Regions from separate parts of the Saccharopolyspora karakumensis genome, predicted to be linked through region 3. Evidence: riboswitches for the same ligand, from Rfam matches in the RefSeq annotation. Region 3 holds a riboswitch; each other region holds the start of a gene.
What was found. Region 3 has a riboswitch for thiamine pyrophosphate ahead of thiD (bifunctional hydroxymethylpyrimidine kinase/phosphomethylpyrimidine kinase). Riboswitches for the same ligand answer to the same signal wherever they lie in the genome.
Positions count from the first base shown of each region.

Region 1: another riboswitch for thiamine pyrophosphate. It lies ahead of E1202_RS16020 (purine-cytosine permease family protein); the one in region 3 lies ahead of thiD (bifunctional hydroxymethylpyrimidine kinase/phosphomethylpyrimidine kinase).
Region 2: another riboswitch for thiamine pyrophosphate. It lies ahead of thiO (glycine oxidase ThiO); the one in region 3 lies ahead of thiD (bifunctional hydroxymethylpyrimidine kinase/phosphomethylpyrimidine kinase).

Region 1 covers NZ_SMLA01000022.1:6,307-13,352, reverse strand. The annotation lists gene E1202_RS16045 (xanthine dehydrogenase family protein molybdopterin-binding subunit) at 1-1,978, shown strand, start outside; gene E1202_RS16040 (VOC family protein) at 2,074-2,508, opposite strand; gene larC (nickel pincer cofactor biosynthesis protein LarC) at 2,564-3,700, opposite strand; gene larB (nickel pincer cofactor biosynthesis protein LarB) at 3,697-4,359, opposite strand; gene larE (ATP-dependent sacrificial sulfur transferase LarE) at 4,356-5,174, opposite strand; TPP riboswitch at 5,491-5,604, shown strand; gene E1202_RS16020 (purine-cytosine permease family protein) at 5,595-6,920, shown strand; gene E1202_RS16015 (family 2 encapsulin nanocompartment cargo protein polyprenyl transferase) at 7,024-7,046, opposite strand, start outside.
Region 2 covers NZ_SMLA01000015.1:45,899-52,944, forward strand. The annotation lists gene E1202_RS12965 (S1 family peptidase) at 1-1,071, shown strand, start outside; gene thiE (thiamine phosphate synthase) at 1,156-1,827, opposite strand; TPP riboswitch at 2,088-2,195, shown strand; gene thiO (glycine oxidase ThiO) at 2,187-3,305, shown strand; gene thiS (sulfur carrier protein ThiS) at 3,302-3,502, shown strand; gene thiG (thiazole synthase) at 3,505-4,269, shown strand; gene E1202_RS12990 (FUSC family protein) at 4,465-6,414, opposite strand; gene thiD (bifunctional hydroxymethylpyrimidine kinase/phosphomethylpyrimidine kinase) at 6,586-7,046, opposite strand, start outside.
Region 3 covers NZ_SMLA01000024.1:10,475-17,520, forward strand. The annotation lists gene E1202_RS16835 (AMP-binding protein) at 1-367, opposite strand, end outside; gene E1202_RS16840 (hypothetical protein) at 588-785, opposite strand; gene E1202_RS16845 (hypothetical protein) at 1,023-1,763, opposite strand; gene E1202_RS16850 (lipoyl domain-containing protein) at 1,937-2,173, shown strand; TPP riboswitch at 2,215-2,307, shown strand; gene thiD (bifunctional hydroxymethylpyrimidine kinase/phosphomethylpyrimidine kinase) at 2,295-3,092, shown strand; gene tenA (thiaminase II) at 3,219-3,929, shown strand; gene E1202_RS16865 (hypothetical protein) at 4,153-4,422, shown strand; gene E1202_RS16870 (polysaccharide pyruvyl transferase family protein) at 4,413-5,531, opposite strand; gene E1202_RS16875 (hypothetical protein) at 5,632-6,015, opposite strand; gene E1202_RS16880 (hypothetical protein) at 6,039-6,977, opposite strand.

The DNA.
Region 1 (7,046 bases), on a different contig from region 3:
GGTCGACAAGCCCGTGCACGCCCACCTGGTGCAATCGCAGATCGCGCGCGGGCGCATCACCACCATCGACGCGACCGCGGCGCTGGACGAGCCCGGAGTGCTCGACGTGGTCACCCACCACAACGCTCCCGAGCTGGCCTCCACCGACGACGCCGAACTCGCGGTCCTGCAATCACCGCAGGTCGGTTACCGGGGGCAGCCGATCGCCGTGGTGCTCGCCGAATCCTCCGAAATCGCCCGAGCCGCAGCCGGTCTCGTGCGCATCGAGTACGAGCAGGACGAGCACGACGCGGACCTCGACGCCGACCGCGACGATCTCGTGCCGGCCGACGACGACCTCGACCAGGGCGAGCTCGACGCCGCGCTCGCCGGGTCGGTGACGGCGCACGACGCGGTCTACACCGTGCCGCAGGAGCACCACATCGCGATGGAACCGCACGCCACCACCGCCGCGTGGTCCGAAGGCGAGCTCACCGTCTACGACTCCACGCAGGGCGTGCACTGGGTGCGCGACGCGCTCACCGAGCTCTTCGGTGTCGACGCCGAGAACGTGCACGTCGTGGCACCGCACGTCGGCGGCGGGTTCGGGTCCAAGGGACCCGCGCACGCGCACCTGGTGGCCGCCGTCCTGGCCGCCCAGCGCGTCGAACCGCGCCCGGTGAAGCTCGTGCTCACTCGCCGGCAGGTCTTCCCCGTGGTCGGCCACCGCGCCGCCACGATCCAGCGCGTGCGGCTCGGCGCCGACTCCAGCGGACGCCTCACCGCGATCGGCCACGACGTGATCGCGCAGGACGCCCGCCTCAAGAGCTTCCCCGAACTGGCCGGAAAACCCACGCGCACGATGTACGCCGCACCGAACCGCCGGATCACCCACCGGCTGGCGCAGCTGGACCTGCCGGTGCCGACGTGGATGCGGGCACCGGGCGAGTGCCCCGGGATGTACGCGCTGGAAACGGCGATGGACGAGATGGCCATCGCCTGCGGGCTGGACCCCATCGAGTTCCGCATCCTCAACGAACCCGAGACCGATCCGGACACCGGGCTGCCGTACTCCAGCCGGAACCTGGTGGCCTGCCTGCGCGAAGGCGCCCGCAGGTTCGGCTGGGCCGACCGCGACCCGGCTCCGGGCGCTCGCCGCGACGACGAGTGGCTGGTGGGCACCGGTGTCGCCGCCTCCACCTATCCGGTCAACTCGCAGCCCGGCACCCAGGCCACCATCCAGGCCAGGCCCGACGGCCGGTACCGGGTGCTGCTCGGCGCGGTCGACATCGGCACCGGTGCGTGGACCGCGCTGACCCAGATCGCCGCCGACGCCCTGGGAGCCGACGTCGATCGGGTCGTGCTCAGCATCGGTGACACCGACCTGCCCTGGGCCTCCGGAGCGGGCGGTTCGACCGGGATCACCTGCTGGGGCTCGGCGATCGTCGACGCCGCACGCCGGCTGCGCATGGAGCTGCCCGACGGCGAGCCGGTGCCCGAGGAGGGTGTGGTGGTGACCGGTCGGATGCCCCACAACCCGCATCAGGGCACCTACGCGATGCACAGCTTCGGCGCCCAGTTCGCCGAGGTGCGGGTGAACGTCGACACCGGCGAGGTGCGGGTGCCGCGCATGCTCGGCATCTTCGCCGCCGGGCGCATCGTCAACGCCAAGACCGGTGCCTCGCAGCTCATGGGCGGGATGACGATGGGCATGTCGATGGCCCTGCACGAGGAGGCCCACGTCGATCCGCGCTACGGGCACGTGATCAACCGGGACATGGCGCAGTACCACGTCGCGGCGTGCGCCGACGTCGGAGACATCGAGGTCGACTGGATCGACGAGGACGATCCCTACGTCAACCCGATGGGCACCAAGGGCATCGGCGAGATCGGCATCTGCGGCACCGCGGCCGCCATCGACAACGCGGTGCACCACGCCACCGGAGTCCGCGTCCGAGACCTGCCCATCACGCCCGACAAGCTCGTCGGCAACATCTGAATCATCGCTGGGCGCCTCGGAAGCGGTCGATCTCGACGCCGATGCTCTTGCGCGGCACCCGGCGGTCGGGGGTCTCGTCGCGATCGCGTGCGCCGTCAGCCCTTCTTCAGCTCCTGGGCGAACATCACGAGGATGCCGCTGGGGCCGCGGACGTAGGTGAGCTTGTAGACGTCCTCGTAGGTCGCCACGCCGCGCAGCGGGCGGCATCCGTGCCTGGCAGCGATCGCGAGGGCTTCGTCGATGTCGTCGACCGAGAAGGCGACGCGGTGCATGCCGATCTCGTGGGGAAGGGTGGGCGCCGTCTCGATCGCTTCCGGGTGGAGGTACTCGAACAGCTCGAGGTGCCCGCCGTCCGGCGTCTGCAGCATCGCGACGTTGGCGTGGTTGCCGTCGAGGCCGACGGCGGTGTCGGCCCACTCACCGCTGACCGCGGTGCGGCCGACGACCGTGAGGCCGAGGTCGGTGAAGAAGGAGATCGTCGCTTCGAGATCGCGCACCGCGATGCCGACGTTCTCGAACTTGATGGCCATGCCTCGGAGGCTACCCGGCCGGACCGACCATCCCCCGGTGAGTTCGGGTGGGACCTCAGCCGCGCGCCGCGTCCAGGGCCATGTCGGCGACGGTGCGCAGCGGGAGGCCGAGGGCCTTCGCCGCGGCCGCGACGTCGTCGTGCTCGGGTTTGCTGCGGTGCGGGCCGTGCTTGACGCGGATCCGATGTCCCCGCACGGAAACGGCCGTGGTGCGGCGGGGGAGCGCGGTGCGCTGGACCTCGTGCCGTCGGGTGCCTAGCGTGCCGGTCTCCGCCAGCACGATCTCGGTCAGCTCCGCCTCGACACCGGGAGCGCACAGCACGTGCAGGACGTGGGCGGGACGGGACTTCTTCATCGTCGCCGGACTGGTCCACGCGTCGGCCGCGCCGGCGTCGAGCAGCCGTTCGACGACGTGGCCGAGGGATTCGCCGGTGACGTCGTCGACGTTGCACTCCACCACGACCATCGGCTCCGACCCGGCGGGCGCGGACCCCAGCGAGGCCGACAGGACGTTCGGGTGCTGCGGGAAGCGCTTGGTCCCGGCCCCGTAGGCGGTGGCGCCGAGCGTCATCGCCGGGGGAGCGGTGAACCGGGTTCCCATCGCCGCGACGAGGGCCGCGCCCGTCGGGGTGACCGTCTCGCCGACGAGGTCCGCACCGACCACCGCCGCGCCCTCCAACAGGCGCAACGTCGCCGGAGCGGGGGCGGGGAGCACACCGTGCGCGCAGCGGACCGTGCCCGATCCCAGCGCGATCGGAGCGGAATGCACCGCGGTGACCGACAGCTCGTGCAACGCGGCCGCCACCCCGACGGTGTCCACGATGGTGTCCAGCCCGCCGACCTCGTGCAGGTGCACCTCCGCCGGATCGCGGTCGTGCAGCCGGCCCTCCACCCGGGCGATCGCTTCGAGCGCGGAAACGGCCAGCCGCGCAACTGGTTCCGGCCGGGCGCGGGAGGCGAGCTCGATCAGCTCCGCCGCGTGCCGCTCCGGCGCGTCGTCGTCGGCGGTCACGACCGCCTTGGTCGCCGCGATCCCGTCCACCTGGACCCGCTCGGCGTCCAGGGACCACCCCCGCAGGCCGGTGGACTCGATCGCGGCCCGCACCTGCTCCAGCGGGGCGCCGAGTCCGAGCAGCGCGCCCAGCAGCATGTCGCCGGAGAGCCCGGTCGCGGGGTTGAGCCAGAGGATCATCGCCGGGACACCGTCGCCAGCCGGTGCGCGGCCATCGCGGCGGAGAAACCCGAGTCGATGTTGACCACCGTCAACCCGGCCGCGCAGGAGGTCAGCATCGCCAGCAGTGCCGTCACGCCCTCCAGCGAGGCGCCGTACCCGGTCGAGGTCGGCACCGCGATCACCGGGCACGAGACCAGACCGCCGATCGCGCTGGCCAGGGCGCCCTCCATGCCCGCCACCACGACGACCGCGTCGGCCTTCTCGAGGTCCTCGCTCGCGGCGAGCAGTCGGTGGATGCCCGCCACCCCGACGTCGCGGACCACGTGGGTGCGCAGGCCGATCGCGGAGGCGACCGCGTCCGCTTCAGCCGCGACCGGCCAGTCCGACGTGCCCGCCGTGGCCACGCACAACCGGAAATCCCGCTGCTCGGCCGGTCGCCACACCAGCAGCCGAGCCGTCTCGTCGTAGTCGCCCCCGGGCACCCGCACCGCCGCCGCGACCTCGGGTTCCACCCTGGTGACCAGGACCGGGCCGGTGCTGCGCGCCAGCAGCTCGGTCACGATGCCGGTGATCTCCTCCGGCCGCTTGCCGGGCCCGTAGACCACCTCCGGAAGGCCTTGGCGGGACTCCCGATCGGTGTCGACCCTGGCGTAGCCGAGATCGCTGAAGCCGGTCATGACGCCGTCCGCGTGGGCAGCAGCGGAAGCAGCACGTTCATCCGGCCGCTGGAGAAGCCGGCCATGTCCAGCGCGCAGAACTCGAAGCCCGCGTCCCGGCCCGCGGCGTCGAGCTCGGCGTGGTGCGCTGCGGCGCGGTCGATGTCCTCGGCGGGCACCTCCAGGCGCGCCACCGTGCCCTGACCGTGCGCGCGGACCCGGCACACCGGGAACCCCAGGGCGTGGACGGCGGCCTCCGCCCGCTCGATGCGGGCCAGCACCTCCGGGGTGACCGGATCGCCGTAGGCGACGCGGGAGGCCAGGCACGCGGCGGCCGGTTTGTCCGCAGTGGACAGACCCAGCTCGGCGCTGGCCGCGCGGACGTCGGCCTTGGTGAGGCCGGCGTCGACCATCGGCGCGATCGCACCGCGCTGAGCGGCCGCGCGCTGGCCCGGCCGGTGATCTCCCAGGTCGTCCACATTGGTGCCCAGCGCGATGGTCGCGCCCATCGTCGCCGCCAGCGGCTCGACCGCGTCGAACAGCGCGGACTTGCAGTGGTAGCAGCGATTTCCGTCGTTGGCGGCGTACTCGGGCCGATCGGCCTCGTCGGTGCAGACCTCGACGTGGGCGAGGCCGTGCTCGCGGGCGAAGCTCTTGGCCCGCTTGCGCTCCTCGGCCGCCAGGCTCGGCGACACGGCGGTGACCGCGAGCATCCGCGCTCCCAGCTCCTGGTGCGCCACCACGGCCAGCAGTGCCGAGTCCACGCCACCGGAGAACGCCACGACCAGGGATTCCTCGGTTCTGACGCGCGCCCGCAGGCGGTCCAATCCGGTCACGACGCACTCCTCACGCACGCTCGCTCACAGCCATGTGGTCCGACCAGACTCTAACTCCATCGAGCGATGCAGCCCATGCCGTCGAAGGAGATCTTTCCGGTGGTCAACGAGCCTTTTGGCGGCTCGTTCGGGGTGCTAGTGCGGACGCGCCCGCACGTCGCTCGACCGAGTGGCACTCCCCGGCTCGGCGGCGGGATCGACCTACCTTTCGAGCGCTCCGCGGCCAGCGCCGTCGGTCGGGAGGTCACCCGGGGGCTTTTCGGCAACAGGAGGCGCTGACTTACCCCGCTTCACCCGATCAGGTAGGGTCTGCCCGACTTATCCACGCGGGAGCTCGGGCGGATCGGGCTGAGAGGGTGGCACGCAGCGCGCCACCGACCGCAGAACCTGTCCGGATAATGCCGGCGTAGGGAGCTGTCGATGGCGCTTGACGTCGAACGGTCCGAAGTTCCGAACACCCTGGACGAACCGGCACCCAGAACGCTGGGCGTGCTCGACCAAGGAGCCTTCTGGGGCAACCTCGGCGTGAGCCTGCTCGGCTTCAGCGGTGCGCTCGCGGTGCTGGCACCCGCAGGGGTGCCGCAGCTGTCCTTCGCAGCCGCCGTGACGGCCACCGTCGTCGGGACCGTGCTGGGCAGCCTGATGGTCGGCATCGCAGCCATCCCCGGCGCTCGCACGGGCGCACCGGCGATGATGCTGCTGCGCGGCCTGTTCGGCACCCGGCTGTCCTACGTGCCGACCGTGCTCAACATCCTCCAGCTGGTCGGCTGGGGAACGTTCGAGCTCCTGGTGATCGCCCAAGGTGCCGAGGCGCTGTTCGGCGGCGGACCGCAGTGGCTGTACGTGCTCATCGCCGGAGCCCTCACCACCGCGCTGACCTTGCGCCCCCTGGGCGCGCTGCGGTTGCTGCGCCGCTACGTGAGCGTGGCGGTGCTCATCGCGATGGTCTACTTCTTCGTGCAGCTGCTGCTCCAGCCGTTGCCGCCGATGAACGACGGGTCCTGGGAGGGGTTCTGGCCGGGCGCCGACGCGGCGCTGGCCGTCGCGGTGTCCTGGCTGCCGGTCGCCTCGGACTACTCGCGGCACTCGCGGTCTGCCGGCGGTGCGTTCACCGCGGCGACCGTCGGCTACTCGGTCACCCAGATCGCCTGCTACCTGCTGGGCCTGCTCGGCCTGGCGCTGGTCGGGTTCGACGGGGACAAGGCGTTCGACCCGCTGCTGGCGGCGCCGCTGGGCGTGCTGTTCTTCGCCGTGCTGGTGCTGCGCGAGGTCGACCAGTCCTTCGCCGACACCTATTCGACCGCGGTGTCCATCCAGAACCTGCGCCCCAGCACCGATCGGCGGCTGCTGAGCCTGATCGTCGGCGTGATCAGCACCCTGGCCGCGCTGACGATGGACATCGAGCAGTTCTCCAACTTCCTGCTGCTCATCGGGTCGGTGTTCGTGCCGATGTTCGGCGTGCTGGCGTTGGACTACTTCTACAACGCCCGCAACCGCGAGTGGGACGTCTCGTCGCAGGCTCCCTCCCGTTGGGGGATGCTGATCGCCTGGCTGCTGGGCTTCGCGGCCTTCCAGCTGATCAACCCCGGCGAACTGGGCTGGTGGACGGAGTTGTGGACCGGTGCCCGCGAGGCCATCGGGTTCACCGTCCCGACCTGGATGAGCGCGGCGCTGACCTCGTTCGTCATCTCCGCGGTGACCGCGGGCATCATCGGCCTGCTCGCCCGCAGCCGCCGGAAGGCCTGAGCCGGGCGGTTCGCGTGGCGGCGAACCGCCCGGAGACCGGGGACGGCTCCAGCCCGGAGGGGCGGCGGTGGTGGCTGGAGCCGTCGTTTCCGGGCGCCGGGACTCAGTGGTCCCGGCGCGTCACCA
Region 2 (7,046 bases), on a different contig from region 3:
ACGGTCGCCGCGCTGACCATGCCGGCCACCGCCACCGCACCCACCGCCGTCCCGGTGGCGGGCACGCTGCTCGACGCGATGCAGCGCGACCTCGGCCTCACCAAGGAGCAGGCCCTCGACCGGCTCCAGCTCGAGTCCGCCGCTCAGCGCACCGAGAGCACCCTGCGCGACGCTTTAGCCGACTCCTTCGGCGGCGCCTACTTCGACTCCGCCACGGGCAAGCTCGTGGTCGGCGTGACCGACGCGGCCCGCTCCGAGCAGGTCCGCGCCGCGGGTGCCGAGGTCCGCCAGGTCGCCTTCAGCACCAAGCAGCTCAACGGGGTCGTCGACGGCCTCAACGCCGGCAAGGCGCAGGCGCCGAAGAGCGTCACCGGCTGGTACGCGAGCAACAAGCAGAACGCCGTCGTCGTCACCGTCAAGCCGGGTGCCGCCGCCGAGGCCGCGCAGTTCGCGCAGGCCGCGGGCGTGCCCGCCGAGGCGGTGAAGGTCGTCGAGTCGCAGGAGCAGCCCCGGACGCTGATGGACGTCGTCGGCGGCAACGCCTACTACATCGGCAGCGGCGCTCGCTGCTCCGTCGGTTTCGCCGTGGAGGGCGGGTTCGTCTCCGCCGGCCACTGCGGCGGGACGGGCGACACCACCACCGAGCCCAGCGGCACCTTCGAGGGCTCGTCCTTCCCCGGTGATGACCACTCCTTCATCTCCGTCGGCACCGACGACAGCCCGCAGGCCGCGGTGAACGACTACAGCGGCGGCACGGTCGCCGTGGCCGGATCCACGGAGGCCTCGGAGGGCGCGTCGATCTGCCGCTCCGGTTCCACCACCGGCTGGCACTGCGGCGCGCTGGAGGCCAAGAACCAGTCCGTGCAGTACGAGCAGGGCACCGTCGAGGGCCTGACCCGCACCGACGTCTGCGCCGAGCCGGGCGACTCCGGTGGCTCGTTCATCTCGGGCGACCAGGCCCAGGGCATGACCTCGGGTGGTTCGGGCGACTGCACCAGCGGTGGCACGACCTACTTCCAGCCGGTCAACGAGGCCCTGTCGGCCTACGGCGTCTCCCTGCTGACCCAGTGATCGGTGACAGCGGCTCCCGCTGACACCCGCGTTCGCGCACGACGACCCCCGGGATCTTCGGTCCCGGGGTCGCTCGTCGTCAGGTCAGGGGAGCCGTGCCCGCAGGTCGCGGGCGGCGGCTTCCGGGTCGTCGGCGGCGGTGATCGCGCGGACCACCACGATGCGCTCGGCACCCGACTCGATCGCCTCGTCGAGGTTCTCGGGTCCGATGCCGCCGATGGCGAACCACGGACGGCCGTGCCCCCGGTGCTCGGCGGTGTGCCGGACCAGGTCGATGCCCGCGGCCGGACGGCCGGGCTTGGTCGGAGTCGTCCACACCGGCCCGGTGCAGAAGTAGTCCACGCCCGGCTCGGTCGCCGCCGCGTCGGCCTGGGCGATGTCGTGCGTGGAGCGGCCGATCACCACCTGGTCGCCGACGATCCGGCGGGCGATGTCCACCGGCAGGTCGTCCTGGCCCAGGTGCAGCACGTCGGCCTCGGCGGCCATCGCGACGTCCGCGCGGTCGTTGACCGCCAGCAGAGCGCCGTGCCGCACGCAGGCCTCGGCCAGCACCTCCAGCGCGGCGAGCTCGTGGCGGGCCTCCAGCGGAGCACCGCCCGTGCCCTTGTCGCGCAGCTGGATGATGTCGACACCACCGGCGAGCGCGGCGTCGGCGAACTCCGCGAGGTCACCTCGCTCGCTGCGAGCGTCGGTGCACAGGTACAACTTCGCCTCGGCGAGGCGCGCGCGAATCCCGAAGCCGTCCAATCCAGGCATGTCCCCAGCCTAAAGCCTGTTTCGTGGATGCTTTGCTTTGCGGTGCGGGTAGCGGAACCTGAGCGGTTCCGTGGACTCCGTGCGCCGCTCCTGATGTATGTCCAATGCACGGCGTCCCGGCGTGCTCGCCACGAAACCGCTGGAGAACCCGCGGCGGTGCCGGCTGAGTCCCACACCTGAAGCAGCGGCTCCGCGGTCTTCCTCAGCAGATCCTCCGGACCAGGCGCTGACGTCGCGATCTGTTGACGGGTACGGTGGACGGTGGTGAGCACGGGAGCCCGGCGGACCGGGCTGAGAGGGAGCGCAGGGCTCCGACCGTCGAACCTGATCCGGGTCATGCCGGCGCAGGGAGCGTGGAGTTGTCTGAGAAACGAACCGATCATGTCGTGGTGGTGGGCGGCGGAGTCGTCGGCCTGTCGGTGGCCTGGCGCGCCGCTGCGGCCGGCAACCGGGTGAGCCTGGTCGACCCGGCCCCCGCCTCAGGTGCCTCGTACGTCGCGGGCGGGATGCTCGCGCCTCTCGCCGAGGCGTGGCCCGGCGAGGAAGAACTGCTCGAACTGGGCTCGACGTCGCTGAACCGCTGGCCGGACTTCGCTCACGAGCTCAGCCGCGCGGCCGGGCTGCCGTCCGGGTTGCGCACCGAGGGCACGCTGATGTTCGGCGTCGACGGTGCTGACCGCGAAGAGCTCGACAACGTCGCCGGGTACCTGGCCGGGCTGGGCCGCAGCGTGACCCGGCTGACGGGACGCGAGCTGCGCAGGCGCGAGCCCTCGCTGGGCCCCGCGGTGCGCGGTGGCCTGGAGGTGCCGGGTGATCTCGCGGTGGACAACCGGCTCGCGCTGACCGCGCTGCGCGCAGCAGCGGAAGCCGCGGGCGTGCAGTTCGTCGCCGAACGCGCCGAGGCGGTCCGGCCGGGCGCGGTCGAGCTCGCCGAGTCCACTGTGGAGTGCGATGTCGCGGTGATCTCCGCAGGCGCGCACTCGGGTTCGCTGCACCCGGCGCTCGCCGACCGGATCCGCCCGGTCAAGGGCGAGATCCTGCGGCTGCGGCGACGAGCCACCGCGCTGCCACCGCCGACCCGCACCGTGCGCGGTCCGGTGCGCGGCAGGCCCTGCTACCTGGTGCCGCGCGACGACGGGGGAGTGGTGCTCGGTGCCACCCAGCACGAGGTCGGCTTCGACACCGAGGTCACCGTCGGCGGCGTCCGCGACCTGCTCGCCGACGCCGAGATCGTGATGCCGGGCATCGCCGAGTACGCGCTGGTCGAGGCCACTGCCGGGCTGCGCCCGAGCACCACCGACAACCTGCCGGTGATCGGCTGGCTGGAGCCGGGAGTGCTCGCCGCCACCGGACATCACCGGGGCGGGTTCCTGCTCACGCCGGTCACCGTCGACGCCGTGCTGGCGCTGCTGCGCGGCGAAGAGCCGGAACCGCTGATCAAGGCCACCGATCCGAGCCGTTTGGGAGGGCAGCAGTGAACGTCGTGATCAACGGCGACGCGCGGGAGGTCGCCACCGGCGCCACCCTCGCGTCCGTGCTGGACGACTTCGGCGTCCCGGAACGAGGCGTGGCCGTGGCGCTGGACGGCGCGGTGGTGCCGCGCGCGTCGTGGCCCACCACGGCGCTGCACGCCGACGCCACCATCGAAGTCCTCACCGCAGTGCAAGGAGGGTGACCGTGGACGACCCATTGCTGATCGCCGGCCGCGAGTTCGGTTCGCGCCTGATCACCGGGACCGGCGGGGCGAACAACCTCGCCGTGCTGGAGCGCGCGCTGATCGCCTCCGGAACCGAGCTGACGACCGTCGCGATGCGCCGCGCCGACGCCGGTGGCGGCACCGGTGTCCTCGACCTGCTGCGCAAGCTCGGCATCGAGGCGCTGCCCAACACGGCGGGCTGCCGCACCGCCGCCGAAGCGGTGCTCACCGCGCAGCTCGCCCGCGAAGCCCTCGAGACCAACTGGGTCAAGCTGGAGGTGGTGGCCGACGAGGACACCCTCCTGCCCGACCCGATCGAGCTCCTGGACGCGGCGGAGCAGCTGGTGGACCAGGGTTTCGTCGTCCTCGCCTACACCAACGACGACCCGGTCCTGGCGCTGAAGCTGGAGGAGGTCGGCTGCGCGGCGGTCATGCCGCTGGGCTCGCCGATCGGCACCGGACTGGGCATCCGCAACCCGCACAACATCGAGATGATCGTCTCCCGCGCCACCGTCCCGATCGTCCTCGACGCGGGCATCGGCACGGCCTCGGACGCGGCCCTGGCGATGGAGCTCGGCTGCTCGGCGGTCCTGCTGGCCACCGCCGTCACCCGCGCTCAGGACCCGGAGCGCATGGCCACGGCCATGCGCAGCGCCGTCGAAGCGGGCCGCCTCGCCTCGCAAGCGGGCCGGATCCCCCAGCGCTTCTGGGCCCAAGCCTCCAGCCCGGGCACCCCGATGAGCTGATATCCCGAACACCCACCCTGACAGCACACCCGGACGCGGGGAGCGTTCCAACGTCGCGCGACGCCCGGACGTTCCCCGCGTCCGGGCGTGTCGCACCAGGTCAAGGGCCGAATCCGGGGTCGTTTTCGAGTTTCGCGCGAAATTCGAGCGCGAAAGTCCCGACTCGAACTTCGCGCGGCATCCGAACGGCCCGGCCTAGCGGATGTGGAGGCGTTCGGGGCGGACGAAGCTGATCGTGTAGCTCTTCCAGGGGTTGTCGTAGCCGAAGGTCCGGTCGATGGCCTGGCGGGCGTGCAGGGCGTTCTCGACCAGGGAGCTCGCCAGGAGTTCCGAGGCCGGGGCGCCGCTCGCCGGGATGTCGGGGATCTTCGCCGTGGACTTGCCGCCCAGCAGGTCGTCGACCGCGCGCAGCGCCGGGACCGCGACCTTGCGCTCCTCGGCGGGGCGGAAGGCCAGCGTGGCGACGTCCTGGCGGAGCGCGTCGAGCGCGATCGCCGCGGCGCGGGTGGCGTGGTTGTCGTCGGTCTCCTCGCCGGTGCCGTCCAGCAGCGCGGGCATGCCCAGCAGGTCCTGGGTGCGGCGCAGCGCCAGCACGTTCGCGGCCTGCAGCGCCTTCGGGAGATCGGCGCCCTGGCCGGAGGCGCGGACGCTGCGCAGCAGCTCCGAGACCGACCAGACGGTGGAGCGGACCGCGCCGCGCACGTCCGGGACGATGCTGCTCGGCAGCACCAGGTAGCTCACGTAGCCGACGATCAGCGCGATCGCCGCACCCACCGCCGTGTTGGCGGCGAAGCTGATCCCGACGTTGACCAGCGGGCGGTCCAGCGCCATCGCCTGATCCACCACGGTGATCACGATCAGGCAGCCCAGCACCACCTGGTACTCGGCGCGCAGCCTCGGCATGTTCAGCAGCATTCCGCCGACGACCAGCGGGACCAGCAGGTAGGCGCCCGGCAGCAGGGTGATCAGGATGGCCAGGGCGGTCACGCCCAGCACCGCGCCACCGGTGCGTTCCAGCGCGCCGGTCATGCTGTCGCGCGCCGCCGGGGCGAGCACCACGTACAGCGCGAGCAGCAGGCTCGACGCCGACGGGTCGCGCAGCAGCAGCACGATCACCATGCCGACCGCGACCGCCAGCGTGCAGCGCAGCGCGTGCCGGAACAGCGAGGACCGGAACGACAGGTGCGCGCGCACCGCGCCCAGCAGCCGCTCCCGCAGGGCGCCGTCCTCGGCGGGCGGCACCGGGCTCTCGTCGCGGTTGACCACGGCGGCGCGGATCCGGTCCAGGCCCTGGTTCACGCCGGCGACGGCGTCGGGCATGTCCTGCCGCCCGCCTCGGGCGATGACGGCCTGGGCGGGGTCGCGGCGGGCGGCCATCGGCAGGCCGGTGCAGGCGCGGGAGCGGATCGCGCGGGCGAGCTCGGCGGCGACCTGGTCGGCCTCGGCGACGATCTCGCGGAGCCGTTCGGCCTCGATCCGGTCGCTCTGCTGGGCCTGCGCGAGCAGCGTCTCGCGGGCGGCGCGGAACCGGGCCGAACCGGCCAGCACCTGTCCGAGCCAGGTGCTGGAGCCGTCGGCGCGCCACGCGGCGGCGGCTGATTCGAGCACGCCGGGACCGGGTGTCAGCAGCGTCCGCGCCACCGCGACGCGGGTCGCGTGCCCGGGGTCGCCGACCCCGATGATCACCCGCAGCAGCAGAGCGAACAGCCCGCCGGCGACCGTCGAGGCCAGCAGGACCAGGAACGGCTGGTCGTTGCCGATGCCGGTCGTGGTGGTCACCAGGGTCGCGGCGGCGAAGATCTGCCCGCCGATGCGGTAGTGCTCACCCAGCGCGGGCAGCATCCCGGTGCCGAACACGACCACCGCGACGGCGAGCCCGGCCAGCGCCGGGACCTTGGTCAGCATCGGGCCGACGGCCATCATCAGCACCAGCGCCGGTGTCAGCCACATGAACCGGCGCAGATCGGAGCGCAGCGCCTGACCGCTGGTGGCGGTCAGCGCCAGCACGGTGGTCAGCGCTCCCAGCAGCACCGGGGTCTGCAACTCGAAGAACCAGCCCGCGAACGTTCCGGCGATCACGGCGAGCACCACCAGCAGCACGTACTGGCGCTGCCGAGGATCCGGCGCACCCGCCTCGGTGGCCATCCATCCCCGTGCCCTTGTCAACACCGCTCTAGCCACGCTCTCGCAAACCCCTGTCGTCCCTCGCCGCGCCCTCCAGGTTCCATGCCTGGAGTTACGCCCCTCTTCAACATATGTCGACGAGTAGCACCTATCGGGTTACAGGATGCGGACGAGAATCACTCAAATGATTGGTCAGTACGAGCGAGGGCTGATCCGCCAGAAGGTCGAGACCGGTCCCACGCCGGAGCCGAGCGGGTAGGCGTCGGCGACGCTGCGGGTGACGAACCGCTTGCCACCGCGCACCGCGTCCGGCATCGAGGCGCCCTTGGCCAGCGCGGCGGTGATCGCCGAGGCGAACACGTCGCCCGCGCCGTGGGTGTGCTCGGTGGCGTAGCGCGGGCCGGGCAGCTCGATGGACTCCGTGCCGTTGAAGAGCAGGTCGACGCACTCGGGGTCGTCGGGCAGGTGACCGCTCTTGATCAGCACCCACTCCGGCCCGTAGGCGTGGATCGCCTTGGCCGCGTCCAGCAGGTCCTCGCGGGTGCGCGCGTCGATGCCGGTGAGCAGCCGCACCTCGTCGAGGTTCGGGGTGACCAGCGTGGCGCGGGGGAACGCCCGGTGGCGCAGCGCGTCGAGCGCGTCGGTCCGCAGCA
Region 3 (7,046 bases):
GCTTGGCCGCGGCGACGATGACCTCGACGGGGCCGTGGTGGTTGCGGGTGAGCACGCCGATGCGGGTCTTGCCGGGAACGCGGTCGCGCAGCGCGGCGGCCAGGCGCGTGGTGCGGGTGGCGAGTTCGGCGTAGCTGAGCGCGCCGCGCTCGTCGATCACAGCGGGGCGATCGGGGTGGCGGGCGGCGCCGACGGCGAACCCGAGCGGCAGGGTGATGCCCCACCGGCGGTAGGCCAGCGCGATGCGCGCCAGCTTGTCCGGCCGCATGGGCCGGATGACGCCTTGTCTGGCCAGCACGAACAAGGTGTGCAGTGCCGGTGCGGCGTGGTTGGTAAGAAAACTGGGCAGTCGCCGCAAAACGCTCACTCGGTCACCCCTCGTCCGTGAAACCTACTCGGGAGTAGATTGTGCCGTGAGTAATCCTCCCGGCCAAGTCCTCCGTGTCGAGTATCCCGGTTCCGCGATCGCGAGGGGGCGGAGCGGATCCCCTCCTCACCGCTCCGGAAGACCCACCGCCTGGGCGGCGAAGTGAGGCGGTGCGGCGAGGGGAGGAGGAGCTTCCCCCGCCGCGCCGACCCCCAGGTTCCTAGTCGACGCCGGCGGCGGTGACCACCGCGTCGCGCAAGGCCGCGCGCAGGCGGCCGACTTCCAGCGGTGAGAGCACCGCCGTCTCCCCGGGCGGCGCGACGATGACGACCCGGCCGTGGTTGACGAACACCGACATGTCTCGTCGCCGTCCGGCGACGTCGCGGCAGCTGACGTGCCACTCCTGGTTGGGCCCCACAGTCCCAGCCTCCCTGTGCCGATCCGCTTGGTGCGGTGGAGCCGCGCAGCGCGCGCTCCTGGTGGAGGGACGCACCGATCCGAGGGGCGTGACGGCACTTCGCCGAAACAACGGGAAGTGTGCGCGGCCACGGCCGGGTTCGCGGGCCCGAACGCAACTCGGGGCGATCCCCACAACCGGGAATCGCCCCTGAGCGAACGCTGTTAGCCGACGACACTCGTCCGGCCCAAGAAACCGTCAGACCGGACGTACCTTCAGCCCCGCGGGCTCGGCGGAGAGCACGACCGCGCCCTCGAAGTCGGCGATCGGGAGCTCGTCGCGCACCAGGCGGTGCGGCGCGTCGGAGGCCTCGATCCGGATCTCGCCGGTGTTGACCGACCGCTCGTCCAGCTCCTGACCGCCGAACTGCACGCTGAGCCGGTCGCCGGTCACGGTGGCGGTCAGCCAGCCGCCGTCGATGACCTGTTCGGTGCCGTCGAAGGAGACGGTCAGCCGGCCCTCGGTGGGCTGGTCGCCGCGCACCGCGACGTGCGAGAGCGCGACGTCGCGCTTGCCGGACTCCTCGCCGGCCAGGGCGATGACGTCCCGGTTGACCTCGTCACCCGGCTCGGTGCCGGGCTTGGGGGTCAGCACCGGGGCGCGCAGCTGCGCGGCGAGCCGGTAGGGCTGCCACGAACCGGCGCCGATCAGGTTGACCACGGCGCTGACCGCCACGTCGGCCAGCAACCGGTCGCTGCCCGGGGCGGGCGTGACCTCGATCGCGGGCACGTCGCGCCGGGCCAGCAGATCGCGCAGTGCCTTGGCGCGCTGACGGCTGTTGCGGTCAAAACCGCGGGTGATCGCCACCGTCCCCGATCCGGCGGCCGCGACGGCGGCCTCGGTCAGGTCCGCTAGCGGCGCCCAGATCTGCGCGGGGTCCTGTTCGGGACGCTGCCGGCGCGAGCGGGCGAAGCCTGGGGCATCGGTCGTGGTTTCCATCGCCCTCCACTTTAGTCCGCTGCGAAGGATGACCTCGCCTTCCGGTGGGGGCTTTCACGGTGTGAAATCGATCGCGGTCGCACTGCTCCATCGGGGTGGCTTTTCCCTCCGGTGGGCTCATCCGCTGCGGCATTCGTCGCATCCTTGCGGCTCTGGCGAGCCGGGGGGCCGGGATGACCGATCTTCACCTGCCGGGTGAGCGCGCGGGCCCGGCCCGCTGGCGGCTGGTGCGCTGGCTGGCCTCCGACGGGAGCCGGGTTCGGGTGGGCCAGCCGCTGGCCGAGCTGCGCCCCGCCGAGTCCGACGGCGCCGCGATCCGGATGTCGGCGCTGGCCACGGGGACCTTGTGGCACCAGGTGCGGCGGGGCGAAGTGCTCCACGTCGGCCAGGTGATCGGGTTGATCGAGTGAACCGCGCGGGCCGGGGGCTTGCCCTGGGTTGTTAGGTTGGTGCCAGTGACGCGGGGTGCCCTGCCAGGGCTGAGAACAGACCCGTCGAACCTGACCTAGCTCGTACTAGCGGAGGGACGTCATGGCTCCCAATGTGCTGACCATCGCCGGGACCGACCCCAGCGGCGGCGCCGGAATCCAGGCTGATCTCAAGGCGTTCTCGGCCAACGGCGCCTACGGCATGTCGGTGATCACCGCGCTGGTCGCGCAGACCACCACCGGGGTGAGCCGGGTGCAGGAGGTTCCGCCGGACTTCATCACCGACCAGCTGGTGACGCTGCTCGACGACGTTCGGGTGGACGCGGTCAAGATCGGGATGCTGGCCAACGCCGAGGTCATCCGCGCGGTCACCGCCGTGCTGGAGCGCTACTCGCCCCCGTTCGTGGTGCTCGACCCGGTCATGGTCGCCAAGAGCGGTGACCGGCTGCTCGCGCCGGAGGCCGTCGGTGCGCTGCGCGACGAGCTGCTGCCGAGGGTGGACCTGATCACGCCGAACCTGCCGGAGGCGGCCGACCTGCTCGGCGAGGCCGAGATCGGCGGTCCCGACGAGATGCCCGCGCAGGCCGAGCGGCTGGCCGCGCTGGGCGCCAAGCAGGTGCTGCTCAAGGGCGGGCACCTCAGCGGCGAGTCGAGCGTCGACCTGCTCTACGGCGACGGCCTGGCCGAGTTCCTCAGCAGCGAGCGGGTGCCCACCACCAACGATCACGGCACCGGGTGCACGCTCTCGGCGGCGATCGCGGCGCTGCGCCCGCAGCGCGCGGACTGGCTGGAGGCCGTCCGCGAGGCCAAGCGGTACCTCACCGAGGCCCTGCGCGCCTCGGAGCGCCTCGACGTGGGTCACGGCCACGGCCCGGTGCACCACTTCCACCACTGGTGGTGAGGGGCCGAGGGCGGTTCTGGTCCGAACCGTCCGGGCACATCGGACTTCAATCGTGGACGGTTCGCGTCACCACCGCCGTCCGCTTCGCCACCGCACCCGAGATTCCGAATTGTGTGAGGGGTTCTCATGAGCACGTTGCCCGCTCCGCCCGCCGGAGGGTTCTGCGCCCAGGCCTGGGAGCGCACCGCCGGATTGCAGCAGGCGATCGTGGACCACCCGTTCAACAAGGCGCTGGCCGACGGCAGCCTGGAGCGGGACGTCTTCGCCTTCTACATCGTGCAGGACGCGCGCTACCTGGTCGGCTTCGCGCAGGCGCTGTCGGCCGCGGCGACCAGGGCCGATGACGCGGCCGACGCGGCGTTCCTCGCCGGCGCCGCGCAGGGCGCGCTGGTGGAGGAGCGGCGGCTGCACGCCGGTTACGTCGCCGAGTTCGGCCTGACCGACGAGGAGATCTCCGGTGTGGACACCTCGCCGTCGTGCCTGGCCTACACGTCCTACCTGCGCGCCTGCGCGCTGACCGAGTCGTACCCGGTGCTGCTGGCCGCGATCCTGCCGTGCTTCTGGGTGTACCAGTACGTCGGCAGCACGATCCTCGACGCCACCGGCGACATCGAGGGCCACCCCTACAAGGCGTGGATCACCACCTACGCCGACGACGAGTTCGCCGAGGCCGTGCTGGCCGCCCGGGAGCTCGTCGACAAGGTCGCGGCGCGCTCGGACGAGGCGACGCGCGAGCAGATGTTCGCCGCGTTCACCCGGGCGACCGAGTACGAGTGGGTGTTCTGGAACGGCGCGTGGGTCAAGGAAACCTGGCCCACTGCGAAATTCCTTGCATGACAAGGGTTTCGCGTCTCGGAAACGCCGATGACGGCTCGCCGGGAGCGGCGGGCCGTCATCCGTTTCGCACCACGCCACAGCGTGATTCATTCTGTGATGCGTGACACAATCTTGGGGTGTTAACGAAGTGGCTCGCACAGCGACATGCTGGACGAGCCCCCTGTCCTAGCAGGGCGTTGTGAGTGGCGGAATCTTCCGCAGGCGTGGATGGAGTTCTGGGGCAATGTCTTCACTTCTGATCGTTTTTCTCGGCATGTCGGTCCCGATCCTGGCCGCCGCGCCGTTCTACATCGCTGACCGCCGCAAGGACGGTCGCGAGGCTCCCGAGTCCGCGCAGCTGCTCCCCGGCATCGAGGCGCCGCAGATCTGGCCGCAGTCCGCGGTCGAGCCCGAGGCCACGGAGTGCGAGATCCCCGAGTCGCGCACCCCGGAGGGGACCAACGCGCTCGCCGACACCGTGCGCATCGAGCAGGACCGGGTCCCTCAGCCGTAGATCGCCTTCGCCAGCGCCGCCTTGCGCTGCTGCAACTCGCGCAGCGCGGCGGAGCTGAAGCCGCCGGCGCTCGGGCTCGACGGAATCCGCAGTCCCTCGCTTAGCTCCCAGCCGGAACCGCGGTCGATCAACGACCGGTGCTTGTTGGTGTAGTAACCCGAGTTGATCGACACCGCGACCCCGCTCGCGCCCGCAGCGGCGGCCAGCAGGTGCAGGTGGAACCGCGTGGACAACCACCGCTGGCCGGGCTTGGCGGGCAGGCCGTCGCGCAGGATCTCGTCGAACGCGTGGAAGCGGGCGCCCGGCAGATCGTGCTCGACCAGCGAGAACACCTCCCGGTCGGTGCGCGGGATGCCCTCCACGAAGGCGACCTGCTCGGGCTTGACCTGCCACTCGCGCAGCGTGTCCAGCAGGAATCCGGCCAGCGCGGGAACCGATTCGTCGAGCAGGTCCGACTGCATGCACACCACGACGTCGCGGATGTCGTCGTCGCCGGTGCGGAACAGCCCGGGTTCGATGCCGAAGAACATGTCGTCACCGGTGACAGACGGGTCGATCAGCAGCGATGCCGACGGCTCGTCGCGGACGTCGATGACCTCGAACTGCTCGGCGAGGCTGCGCAGCAGCGGCCCGGCGCCCTCGGCGATCGGCGACAGGCCCTGCCCGGTCATCACCGCCCGGCCGCCGGAGCGGTGCGCGGCGGCCGCGGTGGCCGCGAGCAGGCCGATGTGCCGCGGCCAGATGCCGTTGATGAAGCCGCCGCCGATCACGTGGAACAGGTCCATCTGCGAGGCGAGCTCGATGCCGGTGACCCAGCGCGGCGCCATGCCGGGGTTGTGGATCGCGTGCTGCACGAAGGCCGCGACCGACCACGGCTCGTCGTCGGGCGCCTCCCAGCACAACCGCCAGAAGGTGTCGGTGAACTGGACGTTCGGGTGCAGGTGGGAGAGCAGCACGGAGCTGGGCCCGGGGTTGGGGGAGTCCAGCCAGACCTCGCTGTGGGGAGCCACCTTCGCCAGGTGCTTGAGCCAGGCCGCGGCGATGAGCTCGTCGCCGTAGTTGGGGTGGCCCGTCGTGGCGACGAGGTAGGTCCGGGGCGGGTTCTTCACCTGGGAGACTCCAGCCGTAGGTTGCTAGGTTCGCCGTCGAACCTAGCAACCGGCAAAATGCCCGTACCAACGTCGCACCGCACGGGCCGGACGGCCGGGATCAGCCGGCGTTGTTGATCTCCGCGCGGATGCGCTCCAGGCGGCGCTGGGAGCGGTTGAACCTGGCCCGGTAGCGGGCGTCGAAGATGTCGGTCGGCAGCTCCGGCATCTCCATCGGTTCCGGTTCGCGAGGCTTCGGCGCGGTCGCCTCGATCTTCACCGGCTGCGTGGCCTCGCCGTCACCCTCGCGGTCGGTCTTCTCGTCCGAGCCGCTCGCGGCCGGGGTGGTGGCGGTCTCCTCGGGTGCCGAGGTCGCCCGCAGCGCGTGCTTGCCGTGCGGAGCGGCCTGCTGCGATTCGGTCGCCTTGCGGTGCGCGCGGTGCAGCAGCGGCCAGAACACCAGGGTGGCCACCGCGAGACCGCACACGAACATCAGCACCAGCATTTCCACAGCCGCCTCCCTGATCATCAGTTCTGCCGCGCACTGGGAGCCTTCGACGCTCCGTTGGTCGTCTGCTGCGGTTCGATGGGGATCGTGTAGGTCTGCACGTCGTCGCGCTGCTCGGGCAGCGTGACCTGCTGCAACCGGTGCTCTTCCGGCTCGACCGGACCGGAATGCTCCGACGTCGTGACGGCCTCCGTCTTGGCGCGCACGGTCGCGGCCGACTCGTCGAGCACCCGCTTGGCGTTGTCCATCGCCGCGAGCACCGAGGTCCGGAGCTCCTCCAGCCGCAGCTTCTCGACGCGGATCTCCTCCAGCGCCTCCAGCCGCATCTGCTCGGACTCGGCGTCCCACTGGCCGCACTGCCTGCGGGTCTCGGCGATCAGCGCATCGGATTCCTCCTGCGCGTTGGCGATGACCCGCTTGTACTCGTTGCGGATCTCCTGGCGCAGCCGGTACTCGCGGCTGCGCTGCTCGCTGATCTTCTGCTCGTGCTCGCGCTGCAGCTTCGCGCGCCGGGACTCGACGTCGTTGACGAGTTCGGTGCACTCCTCGCGGAGTTCGTCGGCGGCGCGCTCGGCCTCGCTGATCAGCGCTCGGGCCTCGGTCTCCGCGGTGCCGCGGATGATCTCGGCCTGGCGCTTGGACTGATCGCGCAGGGTCTGCACCTCGTCCTCGGCGATCGCGAGCATGTTCTGCACGCGCTGGGAGGCGGCGGGCAGGCCCGTGTCGGAGGACTCGATGCTCTTGAGGCGCTGTTCGGCTCGGTCCAGGCTCCTGCGGGTGTCGTCGCAGAGCGTGCGCAGGTCGTTGTTCAGCCGGACCGCTTCGTTGCGGTCGATGGTGACCATGCGCAGCTGATCTTCCAGGAGCTCGATGTGCTCGACGACCTGGTGGCGGCTGAAGCCGCGGACCTGGATGTCGAAACCCGGCCGGAGCGGCACGACTGCGTCGGCGTCATCCATGGGTGATCTCCTCTCCGGACGGTAGGCCCATTCGATGAATCGGAGAGTAGGGCGGATGTTCAGGCAACG